Regions from separate parts of the Hungatella sp. SL.1.14 genome, predicted to be linked through region 2. Evidence: a T-box and tRNA genes for the amino acid it is inferred to sense, from the RefSeq annotation. Region 2 holds a T-box; the other holds one or more tRNA genes.
The links. The T-box of region 2 lies ahead of metG (methionine--tRNA ligase). A T-box ahead of a tRNA ligase gene usually reads a tRNA of that ligase, here a tRNA-Met.

Region 1 (15,828 bases), on a different contig from region 2:
GTCCTGTCAGACGGATTTTCATCTGATAATAAAAGTCATCCGCCTGTGCTGGTTTGTGAAAGGGAGATAATAAAAAGCATCCGGTTTAGTTCGGATGCTTAAAATTAAATTCAATTTGATTATAGTCTGCCGGATCAGATACAAAAGCTTTCCCTATCGATAGTTTTTCGTTGATTTCTCTCTGGGTTACGTAATATTCATTCCTGGCCTTCATTAGAATAGAGGCACGTGAATCCTGAGATGAGTTTTGAAACCAGTAGAGTAACAGGGATTCTTCTTCGGATAATAACTTTTCAACTACTGTTCCGGCTTCTTCGGGTCTCAATGCAGTAATGAGAGGTTGGTTAAGTTCTGGTAAATCAAAGAGATTGTAGATCGTTGTTCCCAGTGCTTTTGCTATGTTCTCCATGTAAGCGGTTTTTACATTCATGACGGTTCCATTGATGATACGGTTCAGAGTGGTAGCCGGGATACCTGTTAAAGCAGACAGTTGTGTTTTATTAATATCCTTTAGCTTCATATACATTAATATCTTATTGTTTACCATTTGTACAACCCTCCAACAAGAATTATAGCAGAAATGGAAAAAAATGTAAATAAATGTCGAATGAAAAAGGGCAGAGAGAATTTTGATATTTTGTTAGTAATATTTGAAGTTTCTCATCCATTTGGCGGAGTCGTCATTATAATGTTATAATGACGGCTAAAAATGAAATGACAGCATACCAGAATATGCAAGAGGAGGAAATGAAATATGTCAAGTGTCAGAGGGATTTTAGAGAGAGCAAGCCTGGATAGTATGATTGCCTGCTTACTGGATGAGCCAGGGCCGGTAAACGGAACGATTGAGGTAAGCGAAAGCGCTATTGAGAACAGCTACAGAGAGTTCATATTGGAACTAACACATCTTTACCCGGGTGTAAACAAAGATGATGATGAACTGTTTGATGCGGTTATAAGATTTGCATCTGTTCTTGAAGAAATCTATTTAAAAATCGGATTTATCGTTGGCAGAAAATTAGACGGAGATTTGAGGGAGGGGGAAGAAAAGCTTAAGAATATTGTAACAGCGAAGTAACGTGAAAAGAACTGTTTCCTGTTTTTGGGGCAGTTCTTTTATTGGTGTATCCTTATCCATTAAAACTAAAATATAGCCGGGATTTCGGTTTTGAGTTTTTTAGCCTGTACTTTCTAACTTTGTCTTTATGAATCCTTCAACTTATCGCTTATGATGATTCGTCTTGGCTGTGTGTTCAAAAGAATATCCATGTCCATATCTGAATAAAAGAAATATTTTTGGTGAATACTTTTCCTATATTATGGATATACGAGGTATTTTGCTGTGAATAACAACAGAGACAGAGTGCTGTCATATACAGAAGAATTTTCAAAAAAATACGGGTATACGCCGACAACTTTTCAAATATCAAATGAACTGTATATACCGCATGACAAGGTATCTTCTATTATAGAAGCGTTAAGAGCCGAAGGAGCAATTCAGATCAGCAGGCCGTTATCATAAGCATCTCGAATTCGTTTTCCTGGAGCGTGGGAAAACCATGAGAAAAACTATGGGATTTGAAATGGATATGGCAGGAGAGTACTGTATGGTTGGTTTGAAATTTGTAAAGGCGTGATTAATGGCTGAGGGTTTTTGGATGATGTCAGATAGGGTAACATAACAGTATAGCTGGCAGTTGTTCATAGATGATATCGATAGAACAGTAATTTATATCATATTTTAATCGGGATACAGGAATGGAAAAGTGGCTCAGTATTGTGCAGAAGCTGTAAGCTGGAGGCGTTTTTCATTCACATTATCTCGGTTTGTGAAATATTTATTGATAAGACTGCAAAAATGGCATTATAGGCATTACCATTATGTTTCATAAAAAAAGAATAGGTCTCCATGCTTTGTGTTTTTCCCTGATGAAGTTTCGTTGCTGATACAAGGAAAGAATCTATTGTGGCGTGGAGGTCTTTTTTTGTTTACAATAAATAAAGTTTTAAAACAAACGGCTGAAGGGAGAATTTTAAATGAGAGAGTTGGGGAATGAAATGCAGTTAGTGGAAGAGTTTAAGCAGTATCTGGTGTTGGAGGAGAAAAGTAAAGCTACTATTGATAAATATATGCGGGATATTGTCAAATTTTTAGATTGGGAGTGGGAACCTCGGGGTTCAGGGAACGTCACCATATCCTGATTTTCACAACAGATTCGGGCGATGACCATATGCTCTAAGGCACTGATGGACGGAATTGCGGCACACGTGGAACATATTGACTGTGATAAGGTCACTTCCAAGGAACTGATGGAGATATACCGTCTGCCGGCCGCGGTTAATGCGGCTAAGGTTCAGCTGCATATCGGAAACAGTGTTCCGGTCACGGCCTTTATCGAACGGCCTTTTTCGAGAATGGTAATCCGGACCAGAATCTACCAACGGAAACTTTTGAGATGGACAAGCTGAAGGCAGTCCATATGACCGCCGGCACCTGCTCTGCCATGTTCCAGAACGGATTTGCCGACTGTTAGATGGTAATCGAGAGAACGTAACTGGAGGATGCAGTCTCTTTCTTGAAGAACGTGGTGGACGGAATCATAGCCTGCTCCAAACAGGCGCGTGAACTTAAGCTTTCAGCACGCTGAGGAAGTTCCTGTGTGATAGCCTTCGATGTAGAACCATTTTTACAGGCCCATCCTCAGCTTGACTATTTGAAAGAGTTTTTGAAAAAGCGACCGTCTCACCCCTGGACTGCATTTTCGGTTTAAACAGAGTAAGGACAGTGGAACTGCTCAATAGAGACGGCATTATATAAGAATAGTATCATGCAAAACATCATAAAATACTGCACCGTGGCTTTGCTAAAGCTCCGTTATAATAGAAATGGAAAAACGGCAGGAGTGCAGCATTTTAGTGATCTTGGTGAATTCGGAAGCCTCTCAGTTTCCCTGTCTGAAAGTGGAGGCTGAACTCCTTCAGCCATGCGCCTTCCTGCTAAAACAGTTTTTTTGCGCTATAATCTAAATTTATCCAGTAGAACCGGCATTAAGGGCCAACTTGTCATTATTTTCCACAGTTTTCACTTTTGATATATGGTTATCTTCAGAAGTGAAGTCTCCAGAATCGTTTTTAGCCGTGCCGCAAGGTTCCGTATCTGGTATAGAATTCAGTATAAAAGAGTATTCAGGTTTATTTCATTACAGAAGGAAAGTCGTATGCAAGAAAAGGTAAGGGATTATTTCCTTAATATTCGCTAAATTTTTTTTAAGGCTTTCCAAAGAGCATTGACTATATTTGGGAAAGCTTGTATTCTCAACACAGCTAAGATAAAAAGGAAGTCTAAGAAATTTTTATATAGCAGGGGTGTTACATGTTTGTCGCATCGTTCTGACACGGCAGCCGGTCCATGTGCCGGTGTCTGCAATGGTAAAGAATAATACCTTGAATACACGAGGAGATAGAGAAAAGGAGAACATCATGGAAAAAATATTGGTTGCAGAAGGGCTTATAAAACAATATATCACTAAGGGGCATACCACAAATGCATTGAACGGAATTGGCTTTGAGGTTTGCCGCGGAGAGTATGTGGGTATCATGGGTGCCTCCGGCAGTGGAAAAAGCACCTTGTTGAACTGCATTGCGACCATTGATGAGGTAACCTCAGGCAATATTTACATTGCTGGAAAAGATATCACCAAGATGACTAAGAACCAGCTTTCTGCTTTCCGGAGAGAGCAATTAGGATTTATTTTCCAGGATTTTAATTTATTGGACACTTTAAATTGTAAGGACAACATTGCATTGGCCCTTTCTATTCTTGGAGTAAGACCAGGACAAATCGAAAAAAAGGTGAAAGATGTTGCCCAGGAGCTGGGAATTACCCAGATCCTGAAAAAATATCCGTATGAGATTTCGGGTGGGCAAAAACAGCGTGTAGCCTGTGCAAGGGCTATTGTTACAGAGCCGTCGCTAATCTTGGCGGATGAGCCAACCGGAGCTCTGGATTCTAAATCAGCATCCATGCTGCTGGATAATTTTGAATACCTGAATGAGCAAAAAGGGGCGACTATTGTAATGGTGACCCACGATGCATTTACAGCCAGCCACTGCAGCCGTATCCTGTTTATCCAGGACGGACTGATATTCCACCAGCTGCATCGTGGAAATAGTGACAGAAAAGCCTTTTTCCAAAAAATCATGAAGGTGGTATCTGATTTGGGAGGTGACAGCGATCATGTCCTTTAAGAAAAAAGTGCATCAGGATAACAGAACATATGGGAAAAGTAAGCTGAGTCCTGTTTTTTTTGATATGGCGTTTAAAAATGTGCGCAAAAGTGCACGGGATTATCTGATCTATTTCTTTACGATTGCTTTGGGTGTTGCGTTGTTTTACTCTTTTAATTCCATAGGCAAGCAGTTCTCAGTGCTGAAGATACCAGATACCCTAAGCTATATATCCTTTACTGTTTCGTCCATGGCGGTGATATCGGTTTTTGTCTGTTTGATTATTGGATTCCTGATTGTCTATGCCAACCGTTTTTTGTTAAAACGCCGCAAGAAAGAAATCGGTATTTATATGACACTCGGCATGAGCGAGCGGAATATTTCCGACCTTTTGATGTTGGAAACTCTGCTGATTGGCATATTTGCTGTGGCGGTAGGTATACCCATTGGAATTCTTGTGTCCCAGGGGCTTATGATCTTTAGTGCGCAGATGCTTAATATCCCCATGAAACAGGCAAAGCTTTTCATTTCCCAGGAGGCTATTGCTGGCAGCATTTTGTTTTTCTTTGTGCTTTTTGCCGTTGTACATCTTTTTAACAAGAAAGAGATACGGAAATTAAAGCTGATTGAACTGCTGAAGGCAGAAAAACAGAATGAAGCTATAAAAACCAATGGATTTGTATCAATATTATCGTTTTTTCTGTCCGTTTTCCTCACACTGGCAGGATATTACTTTTTGTTTTATGATCCTCTTCAAAATATGATGAACGCACTGGTTTTTGGGATTCTTTTGATTTCTGTAGGAACGATACTGTTCTTTTTTTCTGTTTCGGCTATTTTGCTGAGTGTTTTTGGAAATATAAAAAGCTATTATTACAGGGGCCTGAACATGTTTGTCTTGCGGCAGCTCAGCAGTAGAATTAAGAGCTCCGGGTTGTCCATAGCAGTCATCTGTATTCTGCTTTTTTTATCCGCGGCATCCATGGCGGTGGGACCGATCCTGGGGAAATCTAGTGTGAAAGGTACGGATCAAGCCATGCCCTATGATGCGGAGTTGGTAAGAAATTATCCAGGGAGCTATCAAGATTATGGAAAAGAAAATGATCCCTGGGTAAATTTGGATTCTTCGGATCAGAATGATACAGCAAATAATAATGATTCTTGGGATCAATATAACCCTGAAAACTATAATGACGGCTGGGACCAGAATGACGGCTGGGATCAGAATGACGGCTGGGACCAGAATGACGGCTGGGACCAGAATGACGGCTGGGATCAGAGCGACGGCTGGGATCAGAATGAGAATCTTGACCAGCAATGGGGAACTGCTGATGTGTCAGGCAGCAATGAAATGGTTGAAAACAGTGCCTTGTGGGAGGGCTCTTTGACAGAAAATCTCCAGCGGCTGGGATTTCCGTTGTCTGATATCTTTAAAGAATATGGAGAGCTGACCATTTATTTTTCTGATGACTTAAAGGAACAGGCATTTTTAGTGGAAGGCTATCCCCGGAAAGAGAGCGAGAAAGGCTTTGGTAATTTTACCATTGGCATTGTGGGTGTAGAGGAATACAACCGGATGATGGAACTTCAGAAGAAAGAAGGGATTTCTCTTGGGGAGAATGAGTTTGCCATCACATATAATATGAGTGAATATGGCGGCATCTACCAGTATTATGCTAATAATCATAAAAAGCCGCTGCGCATCAACGGATATGATCTGAATTTAAAGGAAGATGGCGTCTATGTGCGAACCATGGGAATTGAAAATGTGTTGATGAACAACGGTACTGTGATTGTACCTGAGAAGGTGTTGTCCGGCCTTGCGGCAAACCGCACCATGCTGAACGGCAATTTCAAAGATGAAAATACAGGGTACACAAAATTCGTGGAGGCTGTCCGCGCCTTGAATACCAATCTGATCTGGACTACCAGACAGGATACCTTTGTAGAGGTTACTATGGCAAATATCCTTCTGTCTTATGTTGGGCTGTATCTTGGAATCTGTTTTATAATAACTGCAGGAGCGGTTTTGGCGTTGCAGCAGCTTTCTCAGACTGCAGATAATCAACAGCGTTTTCTCCTGCTGCAAAAGCTGGGAACAAAAAGAAGCATGATGCTCAAAGCCATGCGGGTACAGGTTGTCACGTATTTTGCCCTTCCGTTCCTTCTGGCGCTGATGCATGCCTGGGTCATGATTACCTATACCATGAATACCATAACAAATCTTTCCTTGGCGGAACAATTAAACTATGTATATCTTTCAGGCGGAATTGTGCTGGTTTTGTACGGAACCTATTTTGTGGGAACCTATCTTGGCAGCCGGCGGATAGTTCTCGAGGTGATTTCAGAGAAAACGAACAGAAAATAAGCCGGATCGCAGCACCTCAACGGCGGTCATCTCATAGGATGATCTGCCGTTGAGGTGTTGTTACTCACTAATTTCCTTGCTTATGGGCAGCGATTTGAAGTACTTAAAGGTACTCAAACAGATAACAAAAAACCCTTGATTCTTCAAGGGTTTTTCAGTAGCGGAAGGGAGATTTGAACTCTCGACACCACGGGTATGAACCGTGTGCTCTAGCCAACTGAGCTATTCCGCCATATAAAATTGTGTGATAAATAATTTTTATTTATCCGTGGGACCTACAGGGCTCGAACCTGTGACCCTCTGCTTGTAAGGCAGATGCTCTCCCAGCTGAGCTAAGATCCCATGCTTGTCTCGGAACTTTTTATCTCTGTGTTCCCGACTGCTTTGCTAGTATAATATGAATTGTGTTAATTGTCAACACTTTTTTGGAAATATTTTTAAAAAAATTTTATTATTCATTTTATACGATTTATGATATACTTAAGATTAGCAAATGGTGGAGGGATTCCATGTACTATTTTATCATAAACCCGAATGCGAAATGCGGGCGGGGGAAGAACGTATGGAAGAAACTGGAAAAGATTCTGGAGCGTGAGAATGCCCAGTATCAGGCGTATATAACTGAGAAGCCGGGTGATGCGAAGGTTTTTGCCAGAAAGCTGACAGAAGGGTGCAGGGAACCGCACGTGATCGTTGCAGTCGGCGGAGACGGCACTGTAAACGAGATTCTGGATGGCCTTTCTTTCTGCAGTCCCGTTACCCTGGGTTATATTCCCGCCGGTTCAGGCAATGATTTAGCAAGAAGCTTAAAGCTGCCAAGAAAGCCGGGACGCTGTCTGAAGAAGATTCTGTATCCGAAGTATCATAAACAGATGGATTACGGAGTGCTTACTTATGGAGGAGATGAGATTTCCTGCAGAAGATTCATCGTCAGTGCAGGAATCGGCATGGATGCGGCGGTTTGCCATAATATTCTCTATTCCAGAACGAAGGGAATTTTAAATAAGCTTCATATAGGAAAGCTGACCTATCTTCTGATCGGGGTCAAACAGCTCCTTCTCGCGAAGCCCGCCAAGGGTTATCTGCTGCTGGATGGGGTTCAGAAGGTGGAGTTTAATCATGCCTATTTTATTTCCGCTCATATCCATCCATATGAAGGGGGCGGTTTTAAATTCGCGCCGGACGCCAGCTATGACGATGGAAAACTATCTATTTGTGTGATGAACAACAGAAAAAAGAGAAAACTGATACCGGTGCTTTTAAATTCCATGTTTGGAAGACAGTCCCATAATAAGGGAACCCGGTTTTATACATGCGGGGAAGCTGTGGTTCACGTGGATAAGCCGATGGCGGTCCATGTGGATGGAGAGAGCTGTTTCTGTCAGAATGACATACAGCTGAGGTGTATCAAAAAGGCAGTCCGCATGATTGTATAAACCAGCTATACCACCAGCTATGCCAATAGTAATTCAGATAACGATACAGATTTTAGAATAGATTTCAGAAAGGATTTAAGATATCATATGAGAATCGGACAGGGCTACGATGTGCACAAATTGACGGACGGAAGGGATTTGATTCTCGGAGGAGTAAAGGTTCCTTATGAAAAAGGGCTGTTAGGCCACTCTGACGCGGACGTGTTAGTTCATGCGGTGATGGATGCCCTGCTGGGCGCAGCGGCGCTGGGGGATATCGGGGAACATTTTCCGGATACGGATCCGGCTTACAGAGGAATATCCAGTGTGGAACTCTTAAAGCGCGTTGGAGCGCTTCTGGAAGAGAAGGGGTACGTGATCGAGAACATCGATGCGACAATTATTGCTCAGAGACCCAAGCTTAAGGATTACAGACCGCAGATGGTACAGAACATCGCAGCTGCCCTTGGAATACCGGCAGACCGTGTCAGCGTAAAGGCAACCACAGAGGAAGGTCTGGGCTTTACGGGCAGCGGGGAAGGAATTTCAGCACAGGCAATTACCTTATTGACGGCAGTGGGGGATTACTGTTATGATGATAAAATCATGGACGGCGGCTGTCAGGGATGCGGCGGTGGCTGCTGCGGAAAATAACGAATCAGGAGGAAATTATGAAAATATTTAATACCTTGACAAGGCAGAAAGAAGAGTTTGTGCCGTTGGAGCCGGGAAAGGTCAGGATGTATGTCTGCGGACCGACGGTATATAATTTCATTCATATAGGAAATGCGAGGCCGATGATCGTGTTTGATACGGTCAGACGGTATTTTGAATACAAGGGCTATGAAGTGAATTTTGTTTCCAATTTTACCGATGTGGACGACAAGATTATCAAGAAGGCCATAGAAGAGGGTGTGGATGCCGATACTATTTCCAAGCGTTATATTGAAGAATGCAAGAAGGACATGGAAGGGCTCAATGTAAAGCCGGCTACAAAGAATCCGCTCGCTACCGAGGAAATCTGCGGGATGCTGGATATGATCGGAACTCTGATTGAGAATGGCCATGCCTATGTGGCGGCTGATGGAACCGTTTATTTCCGCACGAAGTCATTTGACGGTTACGGGAAACTGTCCCATAAGAACATTGAGGATCTGCAGTCAGGATTCAGGGAGATTAAGGTGACGGGAGAGGAAGGGAAAGAGGACCCGACGGATTTTGTTCTCTGGAAGCCGAAAAAAGAGGGAGAACCGTACTGGGAGTCCCCATGGTGCGAGGGGCGTCCGGGCTGGCATATCGAGTGCTCCGTAATGTCGAAAAAGTATCTGGGAGACCAGATCGATATTCATGCAGGTGGAGAAGACCTTGTGTTCCCGCATCACGAGAACGAGATTGCCCAGAGTGAATCTGCCAACGGCAAAGAATTTGCAAAATACTGGATGCATAATGCATTCTTAAATATCGATAACCGGAAGATGTCTAAATCCCTGGGGAATTTCTTCACTGTCAGGGAGATCAGTGAGAAGTATGATTTGTCTGTGCTCCGTTTCTTCATGCTTAGCGCGCATTACAGAAGTCCGCTGAATTTCAGCGCGGAGCTGATGGAGTCTTCCAAGAACGGATTAGAGAGAATTCTGACGGCGGTTGATAAGCTTAAAGATCTGGAAAGCAGGGCTGTGGGCGATTCGTTTACAGAGGGCGAGAGCAGGGAAGCCGTGGATGAACTGGTTGCGAAGTATGAGGCGGCCATGGATGATGATTTCAACACTGCCGATGGCATTTCTGCCGTTTTCGAGCTGGTTAAACTGAGCAATTCCACAGCAGGGGCAGACAGTTCGAAAGCGTATGTCGTTTATTTAAAGGAGACCATCGAAAAGCTGTGCGACGTGCTGGGTATCGTTACGGAGAAAAAGGAAGAGATGCTGGATTCTGAGATCGAGGAGATGATTGCAGCGAGGCAGCAGGCGAGAAAGGATAAGAATTTCGCGCTGGCCGATGAGATTCGCGGAAAGCTTCTCGAGAAGGGAATTGTTCTGGAAGACACCAGGGAAGGTGTAAAATGGAAGAGGGCATAAGAGATGTTTCCGGATTCCAGACATTATGCAGAGAAGCACTCAGATTAAAGGAGATGGATCCCGGGACGTATTCTCCGCTGGCGCTTGCCTATATCGGAGACGCTGTCTACGAACTGATCGTCCGTACCATGGTGATCAGCCATGGAAGCATCCAGGTGAACAAGATGCATAAGAAGAGTGCCTCGCTGGTCAATGCAGGTACCCAGGCGGAGATGATCCGGCTTATGATGGAAGAACTTACCGAGGAGGAAACCGCGGTCTATAAGCGGGGGCGTAATGCCAAGTCAGTGACGACGGCGAAGCATGCGACCGTCGTGGATTACAGAACGGCGACCGGATTTGAGGCGCTCTGCGGCTACCTCTATCTGATGGGACGCCTGGAGCGTCTGGTTACGCTGATCAGCCATGGATTTGAGAAAATAGGAGAACTGGAATGACGGAAGAATTTACAACGGAAGAATTTATAATAGAAGGAAGAAACGCCGTGCTGGAGGCGTTCCGTGCGGGAAAGACCATCGATAAGCTGTATGTGCAGGAGGGGATAAAGGACGGGCCTGTCCAGTCTATTATCAGAGAAGCAAAAAAACAGGATACCATCGTGAATTTCGTATCGAGAGAACGATTGAACCAGATGTCGCAGGAAGGGCGTCACCAGGGTGTGATCGCACATGCGGCAGCTTATGAATATGCTGAAGTAGAGGACATTTTAAAGGCGGCCGAGGAGAAGGGAGAACCACCGTTTATTTTCCTGTTGGACGGGATTGAGGATCCCCATAATCTGGGTGCGATTATCCGTACAGCCAACTTGGCGGGAGCCCACGGCGTGATCATTCCGAAACGGCGTGCGTCCGGTCTTACGGCGGTAGTGGCAAAGACCTCGGCGGGAGCCCTTAATTATACCCCTGTGGCGAAGGTGACAAACCTGGCTGCCACGATCGAAGAATTAAAAGAAAAGGGATTGTGGTTCGTCTGTGCGGACATGAATGGCGAACTGATGTACCGGTTAAATTTAAAGGGACCGATCGGTCTGGTGATCGGCAGCGAAGGAGACGGCGTTGGAAGACTCGTCAGGGAAAAGTGCGACATGGTTGCATCGATCCCCATGAAGGGGGATATTGATTCGCTGAACGCTTCCGTAGCCGCAGGTGTGCTTGCGTATGAGATCGTCAGACAGCGTCTGGGCTAGTACCCGCAGAGACAGCGATGCCTGAGGCTCTGGTACCGGGGAGACAGGTCCGGTCTGATGTGAGATGGAGATGAGGAAAGATGAAGAAGAATAGAATTGTGGTTCTGACCGCCTGTGCGGCGCTGATGGTGTCGGTGAACGGCTGCCAGAGCCAGAAGGCATCTGTGGCGGACTCCCGGGGGATCGCTGCGGAGAGTACAGCAGCTTTGACAGAAGAATCGCTGACAGAAGAGCCGGAGCTGACCGGAGAAGCGGAGACGGCCAGGGAACCGGAGGCGGCCGGTGAATCAGAGACTGCCGGCGAACAGGAGAGCCAGGCGCTTGTAACTGTTGAGGCGGAAGCGGTTCCGCTGTATTCAAAGCCGGAGGGGAGCAATGTAAGAACGCCGCAGGCTTCCGGTACGACGACCTACAGTAATAACTCGGTGACACTGGATGCGTCCAATCTGTCTCAGGGGTATGTGATGGTGCAGTATACGGGCGGTTCCTCCAAGATCAAGGTTCAGGTAATCAAGAGCGGCGGAGAGACATACACGTATGATTTAAACGCCAGATCCTCTTATGAGGTGTTCCCGATGTCCGAAGGCAACGGAAGTTATACGGTGCGGGTATTGGAGCAGGTACAGGGCAACCAGTATGCGGTGAAGTTCAGTCAGGATCTGTCGGTAAGTCTGTCGGATCAGTTTGCACCGTTTTTATATCCGAATCAGTATGTGAATTTTACTGCGGACAGCAGTGTGGTACAGAAAGGCGCGGAGGTGGCTGCCTCTGCTGCGGATGCGCTGGATGTGGTTTCGTCTGTTTATAATTACGTGGTATCCAATATTACATATGATACGGCAAAAGCCAATTCCGTTCAGTCCGGATATCTCCCGAACTGCGATTCTGTCCTGGCTCAGAAGAAAGGAATCTGTTTCGATTACGCCGCGGTAATGACGGCGATGCTTCGCTCCCAGAATATACCCACGAAACTGGTGGTGGGATATACCGGCAGTCTGTATCACGCATGGATTAATGTTTATATCGAGGGCCAGGGCTGGGTGGACAATATCATCTACTTTGACGGCCATGACTGGAAACTGATGGATCCGACATTCGCCTCTTCCGGCAAGGGAGATCCGGCGATTGAGGAGTATATCAAGAACAGCTCGAATTATAAGGCAAAATACTCGTATTAAAATTTCATAATAAAGGAGAAGCGATACATGGCAAAGGAATTGAAAAAACATTATTCCGCCCGGGAGCTTTCGGCTTTCTGTCTTCAGATATCTCTTCTGCTTCGCGCGGCAATCCCTCTTGACGAGGGATTGTCTGTTATGGCGGAGGATGCGGCAGATGAAGAAGAGAAAAAGATTCTGCTGCACATGTCTGAAGAAGTGGAGCTGGGGAGTCCGTTTTCGGTTGTTTTGCAGGAAGTGGGAAGTTATCCATCCTATGTAATCAAGATGGCGAAGCTGGGGGAGGAGACAGGGACCCTGGATCAGATGATGGCGTCCCTTTCCGAATACTATGAAAAAGAATACATACTGATGAAGAGCATCAAAAACGCGGTGACGTATCCGATTATCATGATTTTTATGCTTCTGGTTGTTTTGTTCGTTCTGTTTACAAAGGTAATGCCCATCTTTGAAAGCGTTTATGAACAGCTGGGAGCCCGCTTAAGTCCGGTATCCATGGCGGCGACGAGACTGGGCGGTATGTTCAGCGGCGTGGCTCTTGCGGCGGGCGTTCTTCTGGCTGTTGTGGCCGGCATCATCTGGCTGTTGGGAAGAGGCGGAAAAAAGATCGGGGCAGTCGAGCACGTGGCGGATCGTTTTAAGAGAAAGAGCCGGATTGCGCTGGCAGTGGCAAACCGCAGATTTACTTCTGTACTGGCTCTGACGCTTCACAGCGGTCTGGAACTGGAAAAAGGCATGGAACTGGCGGCAGAACTGGTGGAGAATCCGGCAGTGGAAGAAAAGATTAAGGCATGCGGCGAGGAACTGGAGACAGGAACCGATTATTACAGCGCTATGAAGAATACCGGTCTGTTTGGCGGATTTCATGTTCAGATGATCAAGGTGGGAGTCAGAAGCGGCCGGCTTGATCAGGTGATGGAGGAGATTTCCAGAAGCTGTGAAGAGGAAGCGGATACGGCACTGGACAACATGGTGAACCGGCTTGAACCGACGATGGTTGCTGTTCTTGCCGTCGCTGTGGGTCTGATTCTCCTCTCTGTCATGCTGCCCCTTGTCGGTGTGCTTTCGGCCATTGGATAAGAGGTGAGCCTATGAAAAGATGGAAACAGACAGTGAAGGAACTGTATGGCTACGTCCTGTCCGTCGTGGTATTTGTGTGTGTGCTGGCGCTTTTTGTCACGGGAATTCTGTTTTTTTCAAAGAAGGCCGATGCGAGAGGCGCGGATACGCTGCGGGATGCCATACGGAGAGCTTCCGTGCAGTGCTATGCCATTGAAGGCAGATATCCGCCCAGTGTGGATTATCTGGAGGAAAATTACGGGATTTTGATTGACCGGGATAAGTATGATGTCTTTTACAGTGGATTTGCATCCAATTTTATGCCGGATATTACGGTCAATCTTCACGAACAATAGCTGGGAGGTGCGCGGATGGGCCGCAGAAATGATCATAAGGGACAGCTGGTAAATACATTGTTTACCATGCTTCTGTTCCTCGTATTTGTGCTCTGTGCGCTGTTTGCGGTGTTAATCGGAGGAAAGGTCTACGAGAATATCAATGCCAGGACGGAATCGACCTACCGCGGCGATGTGGCGCTGAGCTATATAGCCAACAAGGTGAGGCAGGGCGATGCGGATGGAATGGTGGGCCTGACTGAGATGGAGGGGATCACTGTTCTCCAGCTAAAGCAGGAGATCAACGGTTCTGAATACGTCACTTATATCTACTACAGGGATGGAAATCTTTGGGAACTGTTCACCGATACGGAGAGCGGTCTCGGTGTAAATGACGGCTATGAAATTCTGGAGTGTGACGAAGTGGTAATGTCCATGGATGGAGGGCTGTTTTCAGCCTCGACCAGTGGGGATGGAGGCGGCCGGATCTGGCTGTCTTTAAGAAGCGGAGGATGAGACGATGAGGAGGAAACAGCATTCGGGTATCTTCATGATGGAGATGATCATGGTGGTCTTCTTTTTCATTCTCTGTGCCAGCATCTGTATTCTGGTCTTTGTGAAGGCGGACCGGATGAGCCGGGATGCCGCGGATTTAAACCAGTCGGTACTGATTGCCCAGAGCGTCGCAGAGGTATGGAAGTCGGAGGGGACGGAGGGGCTTAAACAGCGCTTTGACGCCGACGGCCCTGCAGCAGACCGTAACTCCGCAACAGATGAAGAAGGCGCCCGGAACAGATATGTAATGGAATTTGATAAAAACGGAAGCAGTGCAAAAAACACTCCGGCTGGCAGCGGAGATGAAAGAACGAGTGAGAAAGTCTATACAGCAGTGCTTTCGGCGGATGAAGCGGAGGGCTCGGCGGAGATAACCGTCAGCCGTGAGGAAAACAGCGTCTACACGCTCTCTGTAAGCCGCCACGAGTGAGAACAGGGGTAACAGGAGGTAACAGATGGCTAAGCAGGAGAGCGGATTTAAGGCGAATATTGGAAGTTCTTCTCTGATACTGATTTTTATCGTCATGTGTCTCGTTACATTCGGGATGCTGTCCTTAACCTCTGCCAGGAGTGATTTAAGCCTTGCGAACAGGAATGCGGATGCGGTTGCGGAATATTACAGGGCTGATACGGAAGGCGAGGCATTTTACCGCATGGTGGCAGGGGAAGTAAAGGCGGCATGTGCCGGCGCCGCAGGACAGGAGGAGCGTCTCGCGCTGCTTAAGACATCTCTGGGAGAGTACCTCAGAGACGGAGTCGCGGTGACGGAAGTATCCATGGCACGTGCACAGGCGCTTCACATCGAGCTGGAACCGGATTTGGACGGTGACGGTTCTGTGCGTGTAGCGAAATGGAATGTGATTCAGACAGAAGATTATGAAATAGACGATTCCATGCCGGTATGGGGCGGAACGGTTAATTCCGAAGAGAAGTAGGCTGTTTCCGGGTTCCGGCAGGAAAGAAAGACAGGGAGAGTTGCAGGTATGAAGGTAATTGATTTGTTGAGTTCGGCTGTGGAACAGAATGCATCGGATATCTTTCTGGTACCAGGCATGCCGTTCTCTTATAAGCTGGGCAGCAGGATTGTCTGCCAGAACGAGGAAAAACTGTTTCCTGCACAGATGGAAACACTGATTACAGAGCTTTATGAGCTGGCAGGGAACCGCAGCATGGAGAAGGTGAGAGAGCATGGGGATGATGATTTCTCCTTCGCCCTTCCGGGGGTATCGAGATTCCGTTCCAGTGTGTTTCGTCAGAGGGGATCGCTGGCTGCCGTAATCCGGGTGGTTACGTTCGATCTGCCGGATTATGAGACGCTGCATATTCCGCAGAATATCATCGATATTGCTCAGATGACCAAAGGGTTCGTTCTGGTTACAGGACCGGCTGGAAGCGGCAAGAGTACGACGCTGGCCTGTATCATTGATAAG
Region 2 (15,828 bases):
CCCAACCAAAACAAAATCTTCCCCCACAACAATCGGGCGTTTTACCAGCATTCCATCTGTAGCCAGCAATTCCAGCTGTTCCGTCTCAGTCATTTCTGGAAGACGATCTTTTAAATTCTGTTCTTTGTATAGATTTCCACTTGTGTTAAAAAACTTTTTCAGGGGAAGTCCGCTTTTTTTGTACCAGGTTTCCAACTCTGATACGGACGGATTTTGTTCTTTGATGTGGCGGGCTTCGTACGGGATTTGGTGGTCGTCGAGCCACTTGCGGGCACGCTTACAGGTGCTGCAGGGAGGATACTGTAAAAATAATATGCTCATAATAGACATTCCTTTCTTTTAATCAATTTAACTGCTGAATATTTAATGTGATTTCCTACAGGCATTGAAAGCCTTTTAGGACGATGGAACCTTTGGTACTCGGGACAACCGGCCTTGACTCTATTTTATCCTGGAATGCCCTGAATGAAAAGGGGATTTTTGAATAGAATGTAGTAATAGATAGATTTGAGGAGTTTCAATGAGCTTTATTTTATTCTTATCGGAGGCAATGGTTCCGCTGATTATTTTTTATATTGTAGGATTTGGAATTCTTTCTAAACGTCCGGTCTTTGATGATTTTATAAATGGCGCCAAAGATGGGATGAAGACGGTTGCCGGAATTATGCCGACGTTGATCGGATTGATGACTGCGGTGGGGGTGCTTCGCGCTTCAGGTTTTCTGGATTTCCTGGGAGAACTTTTGAAGAATCCGGCAAGCTGGCTTTGCCTTCCAGCACCGGTGGTGCCTGTGATCCTGGTCCGCCTTGTGTCGAACTCGGCGGCAACCGGACTTGTGCTTGATATCTTTAAGGAATACGGTACAGATTCTTATGTCGGCATGCTGACATCTATTTTAATGAGCTGTACGGAGACTGTGTTTTACTGCCTCAGTATCTATTTCGGTACTGTTAAAATCAAGAAAACCAGGTATACAATGGGAGGCGCATTGGCGGCTACCGCAGCGGGAGTGGCGGCCAGCATTGTTTTGAGCCGTTTTTTGGCATAAAAACCAGTATTTAAACAGTTTTTTAAGAATTTCATAAGAATTCAGGTGGTTGCCTTAGGATTCATTATCATGTATAATCATGAGGAAGCTTTTATTGGCAGGAACGTAGGAAAGGGATTGACGTGGATACTTACGGGACTCTTAACGAAGTATTGGTAAGATTGTTTCGCGATATTATGGACATAGAACAACAGGCCATTATTACATCTGAGTTTAATGACTTGACGAATAATGATATGCATGTCATAGAAGCCATTGGGATCGAAGAACCGAAGAATATGTCAACTATAGCAAAAGAGCTTTCTGTGACAGTCGGGACACTGACGATTGCGATGAACAGTCTGGTAAAGAAGGGCTATGTGACTCGTCAGAGAGGAAAAGAGGACCGCCGCGTTGTCTATATATTCCTTTCAGAAAAAGGAAGGGCTGCTTACGAGCATCATGCCAGATTCCATAAGGATATGATCGATGGCGTCATCGGTCAGCTGAGCGGAGATGAGGTAGAAGCTTTGATTAAAGCTCTGACCAAGTTGAATACCTGGTTCCGGAGCCTTGAGGAGAACTAGAAGGAGGCTATAATTAATCATGAAAAAATTCATCATGTGTTTTGTAGGAGCGATGCTGGTATTATCTTTGGCGGCATGTACACCAACTCCTGTAAAACAGTCAGAATCAGCAACAGAGCCTATGGTTGAGGCATCGACCGGCGGGGCCAGCGATAAAGTACCGGACCCGAACGTAGAACCGATGGAGATCATATCTGTATACAGTTCCAATGAAGATGCGACCGGTTTAAATCAGGCAATGGACGCGGTAGATGAACTGACAGCTCAGTCGCTTGTCGATAAGCTGATTGAATATGGTGTTTTAGAAGAAGGGACTGAGGTCCTTAATTTTGACACAAAAGACGGTGTTGGTACCCTCGATCTGTCGAAAGTACCGAGTAGCGGAACATCAGGGGAGATGCTGATGCTGACGGCCATTGGAAATACATTTACAGAGAATTTTGAACTGGACAAGCTGAAACTGCTTGTGAACGGAAAGAATTATTCCAGCGGACATATCGAACACGGAGATAATGATTATCTGGAATACAACAGGGATTATAAGAAGATGTAAGATGGAAGATAAATAAAGGTGCCGTTTAACCGCTGATTCCGGGTGGTTAAACGGCACCTTTATTGTATGTAAAGAGTCTTACGGTTTCAACGATGATTCTTCTGTTAATTCTCCTGCAAATTCTCCTGCTAATCCATCTGTTCCGCCAGCCACAGCCGGAAATATGGCTGTATAATACTGAACTGAGCCGGGCCTATATCGAGAAGGAAGGTATGAAACGCTTTTAGATCAAACTGATCCTTTAAAATCTTTTCAGCAGTATTTCGCATTTCCATAATTTCCAGATAGCCTACGTAATACTCCATATAGTTGGTAGGATTCTCTACCAGACTGTAATAGATAGTATCTGCCACATCACTGTCACCGATATTATAAAATTTGCTGAGATAATCTTTTACCTGTCCTTTGTCCCAGCCATCGTAATTGATACAGATATCGAGCAAAGCATACAGACCAAGAGAGATGGCGGAATTGCGGGCTAAAAGCTGCCCCATGCTGGGATCGAGCCCGTTATCCAGAGTGTAGGAATAATACTCTACATAGGTAGCCCAGCCCTCTGAATAACTGGAGAAGGAGAGAATTCTCCGAAGATCACAGGTATTATGGCTGGTAAAGTAGACGTTCTGGTATAAATGTCCGGGGTATCCCTCATGAGCCAGTGTGGGGAACAGATCTTCATTTTGAAATCTGGTGCCGCCATTGATGTATATGACATTATCCTGATAGCGGTCCAGCGGAGGAACAAGGTAAAAAGCAGGACTTAAGGTACCTTCCAGCGCCTTGGGAACATATTTGACCTTATAACTGCACTCAGGAAGGGCAGGGAAATCTTTGGAGATCTGCCCGTTCAATGATTTTAAAATTTCATCGGGCTTAGTGTACTGAAAGGTATAGGTATCCAGGGCGTCAACCAGTTCAGGATGTGTCTGAACGATTTCCCCCAATGCCTTTAAATCGGAATTTAACTGTTTCTCAATGGCTTTCTGCAGCTTTAAAACCGTGTCATAGGAGGTGGCAGTGTTGGATTTCACCAGATATTCAAAATATTCTTTTCCCTGCGGGAATTCACTTAAGCCTTTTTCATTCGTTCCGGTACCCATCAGTGCGGTGATTCCGTCAATCAGGTTTTTATACGCAGGGATAAAATGATCTTTTAATACAGCCAGGTTTTGTTCTTTATAGGCCGCTTTTTCTTCCGGTGATGCGTCAGTAAGTGCATCAACGCGTTCGTTAAAGGTCTCTGCCAGAAAACTGTGATCCGGCTGAATGAGATACGCTTCGCATGACTGAAGTACATGGTCGGCGGCTGTGTCACACATAAAAAGCCCTGCTTCTGATTTTTCTTTTTCAAATTCCAGAATCTGTTCATAGTATGTATCGATGGTGGACAGAAGGGCCAGATAGTGATCCACGTCTTTTTTGCTGTAAAATGCATATTCTGCCAACAGGACAGGCAGCTGCGCCTGAATGCCGATGGTACTGGTTAATGGCTGTGCATAGAGCTCCATCCCTTCCGAGGATAATTCCGTCTCCAGATAGGAGGAGAGAATTTTATAGGTAAGTTTTTGTTCCTTCGTCAGTTTCTTTATATCGATGGACCCGAGTGCTTTCTTTAAATCCCGCATCTCATTATAGTTTTTCTTCATGCTTCCCAGGGAGAATTCCCCAAAGGTATCAGGGATTTCCGTGATGCCGCGTGAGGTGGGATCGGCCAGTGTGTAATGAAGATCCAGGCCCGAATTACTGAGTTCCTCTTTAAAAATGGTCTGAGTAAGAGCGTCAAAATGATTCTGGACGCTCACATGATCCGCCTGGTACTGTTCGTACTGGGCGGAAGACGGTTCCGCCGGTGCAGGCGTCTTTGGTCCTGCGCAGGCCGTCAGCATGGAGGCTGAGAGAAGAAGGGCCAGCAGACGGCGGGCCAGTTTTACGTGTTTGTTTGTCATAGTTGTTCCTCCAATATTCACTATTATAATTATATGGAGAAAAAGAGAACTCATGAGTGGAACTTTGGCCAAAAACAACGTATTTTTCAGTCACGCCGGAAGTTCCGGCCAGTTTCCTGCTTGACAAACCGGATGGAAACTATTACACTAAGAGTTACAAATCCAGTTTATATAGGAATGCAGAGAAAAGAAGAGTAAGAAGAGTGCTTCAAGTGCAGAGACTCCCGGAAGCTGAAAAGGGAGCTTGAGGTCCTTCCCAACATGGTCTTGGAGCAGCAGAGCCGAAGTGGCGGTTACCGCCTTTAAGCTTTGACGGTTACACCCGTTATCGTGTCAGACTGTAATCCCGTTTTGGATGGGAGCGCAGCCGATGAGGTCCGTGTCGCGAGGTACGGACAAATTAAAGTGGTAACACGGGAACTATTCCGTCTTTAAGTGTCCTGAAAGGATATTTATAGGCGGTTTTTTGTGTAATAGGGAAGTGTCCCCCGCGATTCAAAAAAGTCTTTCAGGCAGGACCGTTTATTTTTTAGGATTGCATGTAGTTTGTGATAAGATGTACAGGAGGGAAAAAACAATGTGTAAAGATTGTAAGAAAGAACCGTATTATATTACTACTGCCATCGCCTATGCGTCGGGAAAACCCCACATCGGCAATACGTATGAGGCAGTGCTGGCAGATGCGATTGCCCGTTTTAAGAGAGCGGAAGGGTATGATGTATTTTTCCAGACAGGAACAGACGAACACGGCCAGAAAATAGAAGAAAAGGCCGCGGCAGCAGGCGTAACACCACAGGAATTCGTGGATCAGGCCGCGGGGCAGATTAAGACGATCTGGGATCTGATGAACACGTCCTATGACAAATTTATACGTACCACAGATAAGGACCATGAGGCTCAGGTGCAGAAGATATTTAAGAAACTGTACGATCAGGGCGACATTTACAAAGGCTATTATGAGGGGCTTTACTGTACTCCCTGCGAATCCTTTTTTACAGAGTCTCAGCTGGTTGACGGCAAATGTCCGGACTGCGGCCGTGAGGTTAAGCCTGCGAAGGAAGAGGCGTATTTCTTCCGTATGAGCAAATATGCAGATCGCCTGATTAACCATATTAATGAACATCCGGAGTTTATCCAGCCGGTTTCCAGGAAGAATGAGATGATGAATAATTTCCTTCTTCCGGGTCTTCAGGACCTTTGTGTGTCCAGAACAACATTTAGCTGGGGTATTCCGGTTACCTTTGATCCGAAGCACGTAACTTATGTATGGCTTGACGCGCTGACCAACTATATCACGGGAATTGGATACGACTGTGATGGAGACAGTACGTCACAGTTTGCTAAGCTCTGGCCTGCAGACCTTCATCTGATAGGAAAGGATATCATCCGCTTCCACACCATTTACTGGCCGATTTTCTTAATGGCCCTTGATCTGCCGCTTCCCAAGCAGGTATTTGGCCATCCGTGGCTGCTTCAGGGTGACGGCAAGATGAGTAAATCCAAGGGAAATGTTCTCTATGCGGATACTCTGGTAGACTTTTTCGGCGTGGATGCCGTGAGGTATTTTGTTCTCCATGAGATGCCGTTTGATAACGACGGCGTGATCTCATGGGAGTTAATGGTGGAGCGTATGAACTCTGACCTGGCCAACATCCTTGGAAATCTGGTAAACCGTACGATTTCCATGTCCAACAAGTATTTTGGCGGGGTGGTTGCCAATGCGGGAGACACGGAAGAGGTGGACGACGATTTGAAGGCAGTCGTACTGGACGAAGTGAAAAAGACCCGTGAGAAGATGGAGAAGCTTCGCGTGGCCGATGCCATTACCGAGATTTTCAACATATTCAGAAGAAGCAATAAATATATTGATGAGACGACGCCATGGGTTCTGGCAAAGGACGAGGCGAAAAAGGGCCGGTTGGAGACCGTGCTCTATAACCTGACAGAAGCGATTACCATTGGCGCTTCCCTGCTGGAATCCTTCATGCCGGATACTTCTGCAAAGATTCTGGAGCAGCTTCACACAGAGAAGCGCAGTCTGGAGCAGATGGATCAGTTTGGGCTTTACCCATCCGGAAACCATGTGACGGATAAGCCGGAGATCCTTTTTGCCCGCATGGACATGAAAGAGGTAATGGAGAAAGTAGAAGCCATGCAGGCTGCTTCGGCTGCCGGAACAGCACAGGAAGGTGCCGGTGAAGAGGCGGAAGTGGACGCACCGGAGGTTATTGATATTGAGGCAAAGACGGAGATTTCCTATGATGATTTTGCTAAGCTTCAGTTCCAGGTAGGCGAAATCATTGCCTGCGAGGCAGTGGCGAAGTCTAAAAAGCTGCTCTGTTCCCAGGTTCGTATCGGAAGTCAGGTAAAGCAGATCGTAAGCGGAATCAAGGCACACTATTCTCCGGAAGAGATGGTGGGCAAGAAGGTTATGGTGGTTGTAAACTTAAAGCCTGTAAAGCTGGCGGGAGTCTTGTCTGAAGGCATGCTTCTGTGCGCTGAGGATGCGGAAGGCAATTTATCCCTTATGGTACCGGAGAAATCGATGCCTGCGGGAGCAGAAATCTGTTAATAGAGTAGATAATAGGGGTTAGTACAGCGTATTGCAGGTTCTTATGCATATAGAGCACCCGCTGTTCACACCAGGACTGTACCTGCAAATCTGGCCGCAGGATTCACGATGCCACTGATTTGCAGACGCATCTCCATGTGAATATCGGGAACTCTGAGCTCAGGAATCTCCGATACGCTGTACTAAATTCCGGGAATCCGGTCCCGGATCTTGAAAGGAGAACGGATGGAGCAGACGCTGCCCAAATATGGAGCCAACCAACGGTCAGGAGGAATATCGGGAAATACGCTGAAGATGATTGCGATAATCACCATGCTCATTGATCACATTGGAGCGGGAGTCGTGGAACCATATCTGAGTATGAATATGGGAGCCATGGATGGAAATGAAATGTTTAACCGCCTGTATTACCTGGACAGGAGCCTGCGCATAATCGGACGGGTGGCCTTTCCAATCTTCTGTTTCCTTTTAGTGGAGGGCTTTCTCCACACACGTGATGTGAAAAAGTATGGAAGCCGCCTGCTTCTGTTCAGTTTGATCTCAGAGGTTCCGTTTGATCTGATATTTTTTAATACCTGGTTTTATCCGGGATATCAGAATGTCTATATTACACTGTTTATCGGACTTGTGGTACTGGCCGGCTATCGGCGCTGTGAGTATGATGTGGTTAAGAAGATGCTTGTGGCAGCGGCAGGATGCGCAGCGGCGTATCTGCTGAGATGCGATTATGATATCAGCGGTATTGTGATGATTGTTATTCTGTATGAATTTCACAATAATAAATATTATCAGATGCTTGCGGGAGGATTAATGGCAGCGATAGAAAGTATCATCGCTTTTGGGGCTGCGGCACTGGCATTTATTCCAATCAGCATGTATAATGGTACAAGAGGACGGATGAATCTAAAGTATTTCTTTTATTGGTTCTATCCGGTTCATTTAATGGTTTTATATCTGATTCAGCTCCTGGTTGTCAGGTGACGGGCCTGATCCGGTTCGCGCGGACGTAACAGGATTCTGAGATATGAGGTAAGAGAATGATGATATTTGATACACACGCTCATTATGACGATGAGCAATTTGATGAGGACCGTGAGGAACTCCTGAATTCCATGCAGACACACGGAGTGGAGGCGGTTACGAATATTGGGTCCAGCCTTGCCGCTTCACGCAGAACGATCGGACTGACAGAGCAGTATCCATTTGTCTATGGCGCCATAGGCGTCCATCCCAATGAGGCGGGAGAACTGGACGAGGACGGCATTGCCTGGCTGAAAGAGATGTGCGCTCTTCCTAAGATCGTGGCCGTGGGTGAAATCGGGCTCGATTATTACTGGGATGAACCGGGGCACGACATTCAGAAAAAATGGTTTGAGCGTCAGCTGGAGCTGGCCCGGGAAGTAAAGCTTCCGGTTGTGATTCACAGCCGTGATGCTGCAAAAGACACACTGGATATGATGAAGGCACTTCATGCAGAGAAGATCGGCGGAGTGATTCACTGCTTTTCTTATACGAAAGAGATGGCGCGGGAATACTTAAATATGGGATTTTATCTCGGAATCGGCGGAGTCGTGACCTTCAAAAATGCCAAAAAGCTGAAAGCGGTTGTGGAGTACATGCCGATGGAACAGATGGTTTTAGAGACAGACTGCCCTTATCTTTCACCCGTTCCAAACCGTGGCAAACGCAACTCATCTTTGAATCTTCCGTATGTGGTGGAGGAAGTGGCCCGTATAAAGGGGATATCGGAGGACGAGGTAATAGAGATAACAAACAGAAACGCGAAAACAATGTACAGGCTTTGATGGAGGGCGCGAATGGCGACACTGGGAAACCCCCAAAAGACGATTGAGATCATACAGAAATATGAATTTGCATTTCAAAAGAAGTTCGGACAGAATTTCCTGATTGATACCCATGTGCTGGAGAAAATCATTGCAGCGGCTGGTGTGACGGAGGACGACTGTGTGCTGGAGATTGGCCCGGGAATTGGGACCATGACGCAGTATTTGGCGGAACATGCACGACATGTGATCGCGGTGGAGATTGATACGAATCTGATTCCAATCCTTGAGGAAACACTGAAGGATTACGGGAATATTACTGTCATCAACAATGATATTTTAAAGGTTGACATCAATAAACTGACAGAAGATTACAATGACGGCCGGCCGATTAAGGTAGTTGCCAATCTTCCTTATTATATTACGACACCGATTATTATGGGGCTCTTTGAGGGCGGCGTTCCCATAGATAATATTACCGTCATGGTACAGAAAGAGGTGGCGGAGCGCATGCAGGTAGGGCCGGGATCCAAAGACTATGGGGCGCTGTCCCTGGCAGTACAGTATTATGCGGATGCCTATATCGTGGCCAATGTTCCGCCTAATTGCTTTATCCCTAGGCCGGGGGTGGGATCTGCCGTGATCAGGCTGACAAGGCATAAGGAACCGCCGGTGGAGGTGGATGATCCGAAGCTGATGTTCAAGCTCATACGTGCGTCTTTTAACCAGAGGCGGAAAACTCTGCAGAACGGGCTGAATAATTCACCTGAGCTTCCGTTTGACAAAGAGGAGATTGGGGCTGCTATCGAGAGTCTGGGCGTCACTCCCCAGATTCGCGGGGAGGCGCTGACGCTAAAACAGTTTGCAGATTTAAGCAACTATTTTACACGCAACAGGGGGTAATATGTCAGATTCACTCATTACAAAAAAAGCGATTGCCGCGGCGTTGAAACAGGTATGCAGGGAAAAGCCGTTTGACAAGATATCAATTGCCGATATTACCGCGGTATGCGGATTAAACCGTCAGACGTTTTATTATCATTTTCAGGATAAATATGAGCTGCTCAGCTGGATCTATTATAATGAGAATTTTTCCAGGATCACAGAGGATATTACCTTCGATAACTGGGATCAGAAGATCCTGGAGATGCTTCAGATTATGGAAAAAGAGAAGACGTTTTATGTAAACACGCTGAAGGAACAGGAACACACATTTGAAAGCTACTTGTTCGAGATGGCCAAGGCGCTGTTCTTAGAGGCAATTGCCAGATTGGATGAGAAAAATCATTTAAATGATGTGGAAAGGGAGTTCGATGCTGAATTTTATGCGTATGGGATATGCGGAGTCATCGTTTCCTGGACCCAGAGCGGAATGAGAATTAAGCCGGAAATTGTGGCGGAGCACTTAAGAAGCCTGGCCAAGGATACAGAGCGAATCGGTTATATCCGCAGCCAGGGCCTCCTTTAAGAAACCTTATCCATGATATAGCTGATACACTCTTCCATAGAGGAAGTCCTAATCAGCTGGAGCAGTTCATCGTATTTTATACGACATTCACACGGGGAAGGATGGAACTTGTTTAAAAGTTCTTCGATATTACGGGCCGTCCGTTCCGGTGATTTTTTGCTGTTTTTTAAAAAATGGAAGAGAGCCGTTTTAAACACGGATTCCCTTAGATGTTCCTGCATGGTTGCAGACATGACAATCCCCCCTGACTAATCTGATCCTGTAATCAGTATTTATAATTTTATGCTGTAATCTGACTCTATTGTAGAAGATGAGAATTGATTTATCGATAGACAAAATAGAGAAAATGTCTGGTTTTGCGACACCATATTCACGGTGTCGTTTTTTTTGACATTAAAAAATTCATGTATGGTGACAGGCCGGATGAAGTATGCTAATATTAGGCTATAAACAGTAACCGATTGACGAGGTAAGAAAGGAAACGGATATGAAGAAGAAAAATGGACTGGGAAAAGCGATTGTCTGGGGCGCAGCGGCAGCGGCAGCCGGTGTAGCGGCAAAAAAGGCATACGATAATTCAAAAAAGAGACAGGAAGAGAAAGTAGAGAACGTATCAGATCAGGTTATGGAGAACCGCAGTTACGAAGGAAAGAACGCCTATTTTGTTGGAGGCGGTCTCGGAAGCATGGCAGGAGCGGCGTACTTAATCCGTGACTGTAAGTTTCCGGCAGAGCAGATCACAATTTATGAAGGCATGCATATCCTCGGCGGCAGCAATGACGGAATCGGCACTCCGGAAGGCGGATTCGTCTGCAGGGGCGGCAGAATGTTAAATGAAGAAACGTATGAGAATTTCTGGGAGTTATTTGGTTCGATTCCATCACTCAATAACCCGGACAGAAGCGTGACTGAGGAGATATTGAATTTTGATCATGCACACCCGACGCATGCGAAGGCTCGTCTGGTCGATAAGGATGGCAATATCCTTGATGTGAAGAGCATGGGATTTACTCAGGAGGAGCGCATGGCTCTGCTGAAGCTGATGAACACACCGGAGGATAAACTGGATGATATGACGATCGAGCAGTGGTTTGCGGACATGCCGCATTTCTTTACCACGAATTTCTGGTATATGTGGCAGACGACCTTTGCATTCCAGAAATGGAGCAGTCTGTTTGAATTCCGCCGCTATATGCGCCGGATGATTCTGGAATTTTCCCGGATTGAGACACTGGAAGGCGTAACGAGAACCCCGTTAAATCAGTATGACAGTGTTATCAAACCTCTGGAGACGTATTTGAGAAACAAAGGTGTACATTTTATTGAAAACTGTACCGTAACGGATATTGACTTTGCAGATGGAGATGGAATTACTGTAAAAACTCTTCATCTGGATGACAACGGAGAGGAAAAGACCGTGGAACTCCAGGAAGGAGATATCTGCATTATGACCAATGCGTGCATGACGGACAGCGCGACTCTGGGCGATCTCCATACACCGGCTCCGGAACCGGAATTAAAGCCGATTTCGGGTGAACTCTGGAGTAAAGTGACAATGAAGAAACCGGGACTGGGGAATCCGGAACCATTCTTTGGAGATGTGCATGAGACGAACTGGGAGAGCTTTACCGTGACGAGCCGTGGAAATAAGCTGTTAAAAATGATTGAGAATCTCACAGGCAACGTACCGGGAAGCGGAGCTCTGATGACATTTAAGGATTCAAGCTGGCTGATGAGTATCGTTATCGCAGCGCAGCCGCATTTTATCAATCAGCCGATGGATGAGACCATTTTCTGGGGATACGGCCTGTATACGGATCAAGTGGGCGATTATGTGAAGAAACCGATGAAGGATTGTACTGGTGAGGAAATGCTGACAGAACTTCTTCATCATCTGCATATGGAAGATCATCTGGATGAAATTATGGCTGATGTGGTCAATGTCATTCCATGCATGATGCCTTACGTAGATGCGCAGTTCCAGCCCCGTAAGATGACAGACCGTCCGAACGTGGTTCCGGAGGGATCAACCAACTTTGCCATGATCAGCCAGTTTGTGGAGATTCCGGATGATATGGTATTTACAGAAGAATATTCCGTACGTGCGGCCAGAATCGCGGTATACACATTGATGGATGTGGATAAGGCAGTCTGCCCGGTTACGCCATACGTAAAGGATCCGAAGGTGTTATTAAAAGCAGTACAGACGGCATACCGCTAATTGGATCAGGATGCCGGGAAGCAGAGCAAATCTGCTTCCCGGTTTTTTGATTGCTTTTTTGATACATCCATGAATCTTCCAAAAAATGAAAGAATTTTACGGATTGCAAGAAACTTAAATATATGATATGCTATAGACTGCGCTGTCTGCCACAGACAGACAAAGAGAAAAGATATGGAGGGAAAGTAACATGAAAAAAATGGCACTTGTATTAGCTGCTGTTCTGGCTTCCGGTATGGTTCTGACCGCGTGCGGCGGATCCGGCAATGGGGCAAAGGAAACAACAGGTAATCAGGCATCGACCACAACTACAACAACCACCGGCGGACTTGATCTTGCTGTTCAGATCGGACCTGATCCGGAGACGGTAGATCCGGCTTTAAACACAGCAATTGATGCATCTAATGTCATTCTGCATGCATTTGAGACGCTTCTTACCTTTGACGAGAACAATGATATTGTTCCAGGACAGGCTGAATCTTTTGACGTGAGCGATGACGGACTTACTTATACATTCCATCTTCGGGATGGCTTAAAGTGGAGCGACGGCTCTGATTTTACGGCGGAAGACTTCGTTTATTCCTGGAAGCGTCTGGCAGATCCGATGACTGCGGCTCCGTATGCGGCAGACATGCTGTCTATGGTAAAGGGATATGATGAGGCCGCAGCAGGTGATATTGATGCTCTTGGGGTATCTGCACCTGACGCAAAGACTCTGGTAGTAGAATTATCCAGTCCTTGTGTTTACTTTGACAAAATCATCACTCATGCAAGTATGGCTCCTGTGAAAAAGGATGTCGTAGATGCCAATGGCGATCAGTGGGCTCTGGCTCCTGAGACCTATATCTCTAACGGACCGTTAAAGATGATCGAGTGGGTACCAGGATCTCATATGACTTTTGCAAAGAACGAAAATTACTGGAACGCTGATAAAGTTACCTTAAACTCCTTAAAGTTCGTTCTGATGGAAGATTCCAACGCAGCTTACAGCGCTTACCAGACTGGCGAAGTGCAGATGATTAAGGATATTCCGACGGAGGAGATTCCGAGCCTTCAGGATAGTCCGGATTACCATCTGGATCCTCGTCTTGCAACTTCTTATACAATCTTTAACACACAGAAGGCACCGTTTGATAATGCAAAAGTGCGTATGGCCCTGAGCCTTGCCGTTGACCGTGAGTATGTAGCAAATACGCTGATGATCGGCACGGTTGCCCCGGCAACTAACTTCGTAGGCCCTGGCATCTCTGATGCAGAAGCTGGTTCTTCCTTCGAAGAAGTAACACGTAAGAACAACGGCGGAGACTTCTTCAATGTAAATAATTATGAAGCTGACCTGGAAAAGGCAAAAGAACTGCTTGCCGAAGCTGGATATCCGAATGGAGAAGGCTTCCCGATTATTGAGTATATGACAAATGATGCCGGATATAATAAACCGGTTGCAGAATATTTACAGAGCGCCTGGAAAGATCTTGGCATAACCATGGATATCAAGATCGTAGAGTGGTCTACCTTTACACCAACCCGTCGTGCCGGTGATTTTGAAATCTGCCGCGGCGGCTGGGTATATGACTATGATGATCCGTCCAATATGCTGAACTTACTTGCAAGCACCAGCGGAAACAACGATGGAAAGTATTCCAATCCGGAAGTTGACAAGCTGCTTGAAGAAGCTCGTTCCACGGCTGATAAGGCAGAGCACTATGAGAAGCTTCATGCTGCTGAGAATCTGATTATGGAAGACGCAGCAGTTTCTCCGCTTGTATATTCCAGTGACTTCTATCTGCAGAATCCGAAGTTAAAGGGAACATGGCATTCTCCATACGGTTACTGGTACTTTATGTACGCAACCATGGAAGAGTAATCAAAGATAAGAGACATCGCAGATTTACAGAAATATAGAAAGGGTTCCGCCACTATTCAGACATTGTGGCGGGACCTTTTTCTTTTGGCGGGAAGGTCGGCCCTGCAGTCGTATATGCTGCCTTCGGGGAGGTACATCCCGCTCTAAGGATAGTATCACATGAGTTCAGGATCGTAATGCGCCCGCTCTCCGCCGATAAATTTAGGCCTGGTTCTTGCGCAGACGACACGGGCGGCACCTACGTACCTGGTCGTGATGCGCACCGGAACCGCCACCGGTTTTAAATGCATGCCAATCAGGGTGTCTCCGATATCAATGCCGGCTGCGGCCTGGATATGTTCGACTGCCACCGGATGCCGTAACGTCCGGTAAGCGGCTGTGGCAAAAGAACCGCCGGCCTTTAACTGGGGAACTGCGTTCACCGGTTCATAGCCATAGCGTGCGGCAGCTTCCGCTTCCAGAATCAGGGCACGGTTTAAGTGTTCGCAGCACTGGGCGGCCACGTCAATGCCGTGTGACGACATAACCTGATAAACAGCGGTGAATACAGCCTCGCCGATCTCTTCACTGGAGTGAGATCCGATGCGGTATTCCGCAATTTCACTGGAAGAGCAGCCGATCACCACAAGATCGTGTTCTTTCAGATGAGCTGCCTCCAACAATTCCGCGGCGGCATCGGCCGCCTGCTTACTGATATCTTCTAACATGAATTTCACACTTTCTTTCTGCGTTTATCATTATAATGCGGCGCGGATCGCAACGGCCATATCTTCATACTCCTCATCGGTTAAGTAGACCTTGTCCGGATTCATGGCAAAGGTTCCGCCCCATTCATCCCCGCCATTATACTTGGGAACGATATGCATATGGAGATGGCAGCCGGTATCGCCGTAAGCGCCATAATTAACCTTGTCCGGCTGGAATACCTTGTGCACCGCCCTGGAAACCTTTGCAACATCTGCAAAAAATGCGCTGCGCTCGTCATCGCTGATATCGATCATCTCACTGACATGGTCTTTGTACGCGAGAATGACTCTGCCGCGTTTGCTCTGTTCCTTAAATAAATATAAAAAACCTGTTTCCATTTCGCAGACCGGATAACCAAATTTGGCAACCAGTTCTCCCTGCATACAGTATGCGCAATTCGGATCTTTCATAATATTAGTACCTTCTTTCTTATATTTTATTATTCTGGCTCTATTTTATCAAACTAGAGTGGGGATGGGAAGAGGGCAGATCGTTAACTTTCTCAATATAGAGATTAAACAGCAGGTCAAAAAAGTAACTGACACCGTATCGGGTATATACATTTTGAATTCCCTCGGTAATGCGGTCACTGGAATGGAATTTGTGACTGAGATAAATGACACTGTCATAGCAGGATTCAAATTTTTCGGAATGGTTGAGGGTAATCAGTACTTTGTGGGCGTGAACGTTCTGCAGATCAGTGAGTGTGGCGATAGCGTAATTACCGGTAGTGGAGGTGACAATGACCAAATCCTCAGGTTTAAGATTCCGAAGGAGATTTGTATCGGGGTAGGCGTCGGTAACAATTCGAATCAGCTTGCCGATAGCAGCCAGTCCCTGCTGCAGTACTCTTGCCGGAAAGCTTGAGAGATCTGCGGCCAGGATGACGACCTGTTCACTGTCATGAATGCGTTTGACGAGAACCTCCAGATTTTGAGAGGCAAACATCTCATTCATATCCTGCATCATGTCATCCATGGACAGGCGAAGATACTGATCAAATTCCGGATGACAGGCGTACTGAACAAACGCATCCATGTGCTGCCGGGTTATCGGTGC

Region 1: it encodes a tRNA-Met, which carries the amino acid that the T-box ahead of metG (methionine--tRNA ligase) is inferred to sense. The anticodon was not compared.

What each region holds. Positions count from the first base shown of each region.
Region 1 is NZ_JANFYJ010000002.1:164,022-179,849, forward strand. Features, by position in the region: gene NE473_RS03005 (helix-turn-helix domain-containing protein) at 86-547, opposite strand; gene NE473_RS03010 (hypothetical protein) at 755-1,078, shown strand; gene NE473_RS03015 (hypothetical protein) at 2,038-2,202, shown strand; gene NE473_RS03020 (hypothetical protein) at 2,224-2,469, shown strand; gene NE473_RS03025 (ABC transporter ATP-binding protein) at 3,481-4,248, shown strand; gene NE473_RS03030 (FtsX-like permease family protein) at 4,238-6,595, shown strand; tRNA gene NE473_RS03035 (tRNA-Met) at 6,754-6,827, opposite strand; tRNA gene NE473_RS03040 (tRNA-Val) at 6,865-6,937, opposite strand; gene NE473_RS03045 (diacylglycerol/lipid kinase family protein) at 7,105-8,031, shown strand; gene ispF (2-C-methyl-D-erythritol 2,4-cyclodiphosphate synthase) at 8,119-8,664, shown strand; gene cysS (cysteine--tRNA ligase) at 8,682-10,085, shown strand; gene NE473_RS03060 (Mini-ribonuclease 3) at 10,070-10,522, shown strand; gene rlmB (23S rRNA (guanosine(2251)-2'-O)-methyltransferase RlmB) at 10,519-11,271, shown strand; gene NE473_RS03070 (transglutaminase-like domain-containing protein) at 11,352-12,449, shown strand; gene NE473_RS03075 (type II secretion system F family protein) at 12,477-13,529, shown strand; gene NE473_RS03080 (hypothetical protein) at 13,541-13,864, shown strand; gene NE473_RS03085 (DUF4860 domain-containing protein) at 13,880-14,359, shown strand; gene NE473_RS03090 (hypothetical protein) at 14,364-14,828, shown strand; gene NE473_RS03095 (hypothetical protein) at 14,854-15,333, shown strand; gene NE473_RS03100 (type IV pilus twitching motility protein PilT) at 15,382-15,828, shown strand, end outside.
Region 2 is NZ_JANFYJ010000017.1:127,845-143,672, forward strand. Features, by position in the region: gene NE473_RS18395 (arsenate reductase family protein) at 1-321, opposite strand, end outside; gene NE473_RS18400 (nucleoside recognition domain-containing protein) at 521-1,048, shown strand; gene NE473_RS18405 (MarR family winged helix-turn-helix transcriptional regulator) at 1,171-1,614, shown strand; gene NE473_RS18410 (GerMN domain-containing protein) at 1,634-2,167, shown strand; gene NE473_RS18415 (DUF885 domain-containing protein) at 2,296-4,113, opposite strand; T-box leader at 4,287-4,549, shown strand; gene metG (methionine--tRNA ligase) at 4,670-6,685, shown strand; gene NE473_RS18425 (TraX family protein) at 6,911-7,666, shown strand; gene NE473_RS18430 (TatD family hydrolase) at 7,726-8,490, shown strand; gene rsmA (16S rRNA (adenine(1518)-N(6)/adenine(1519)-N(6))-dimethyltransferase RsmA) at 8,503-9,372, shown strand; gene dhaS (dihydroxyacetone kinase transcriptional activator DhaS) at 9,374-9,937, shown strand; gene NE473_RS18445 (hypothetical protein) at 9,934-10,170, opposite strand; gene NE473_RS18450 (oleate hydratase) at 10,425-12,158, shown strand; gene NE473_RS18455 (peptide ABC transporter substrate-binding protein) at 12,349-14,022, shown strand; gene NE473_RS18460 (TIGR01440 family protein) at 14,178-14,729, opposite strand; gene NE473_RS18465 (HIT family protein) at 14,760-15,179, opposite strand; gene NE473_RS18470 (MurR/RpiR family transcriptional regulator) at 15,220-15,828, opposite strand, start outside.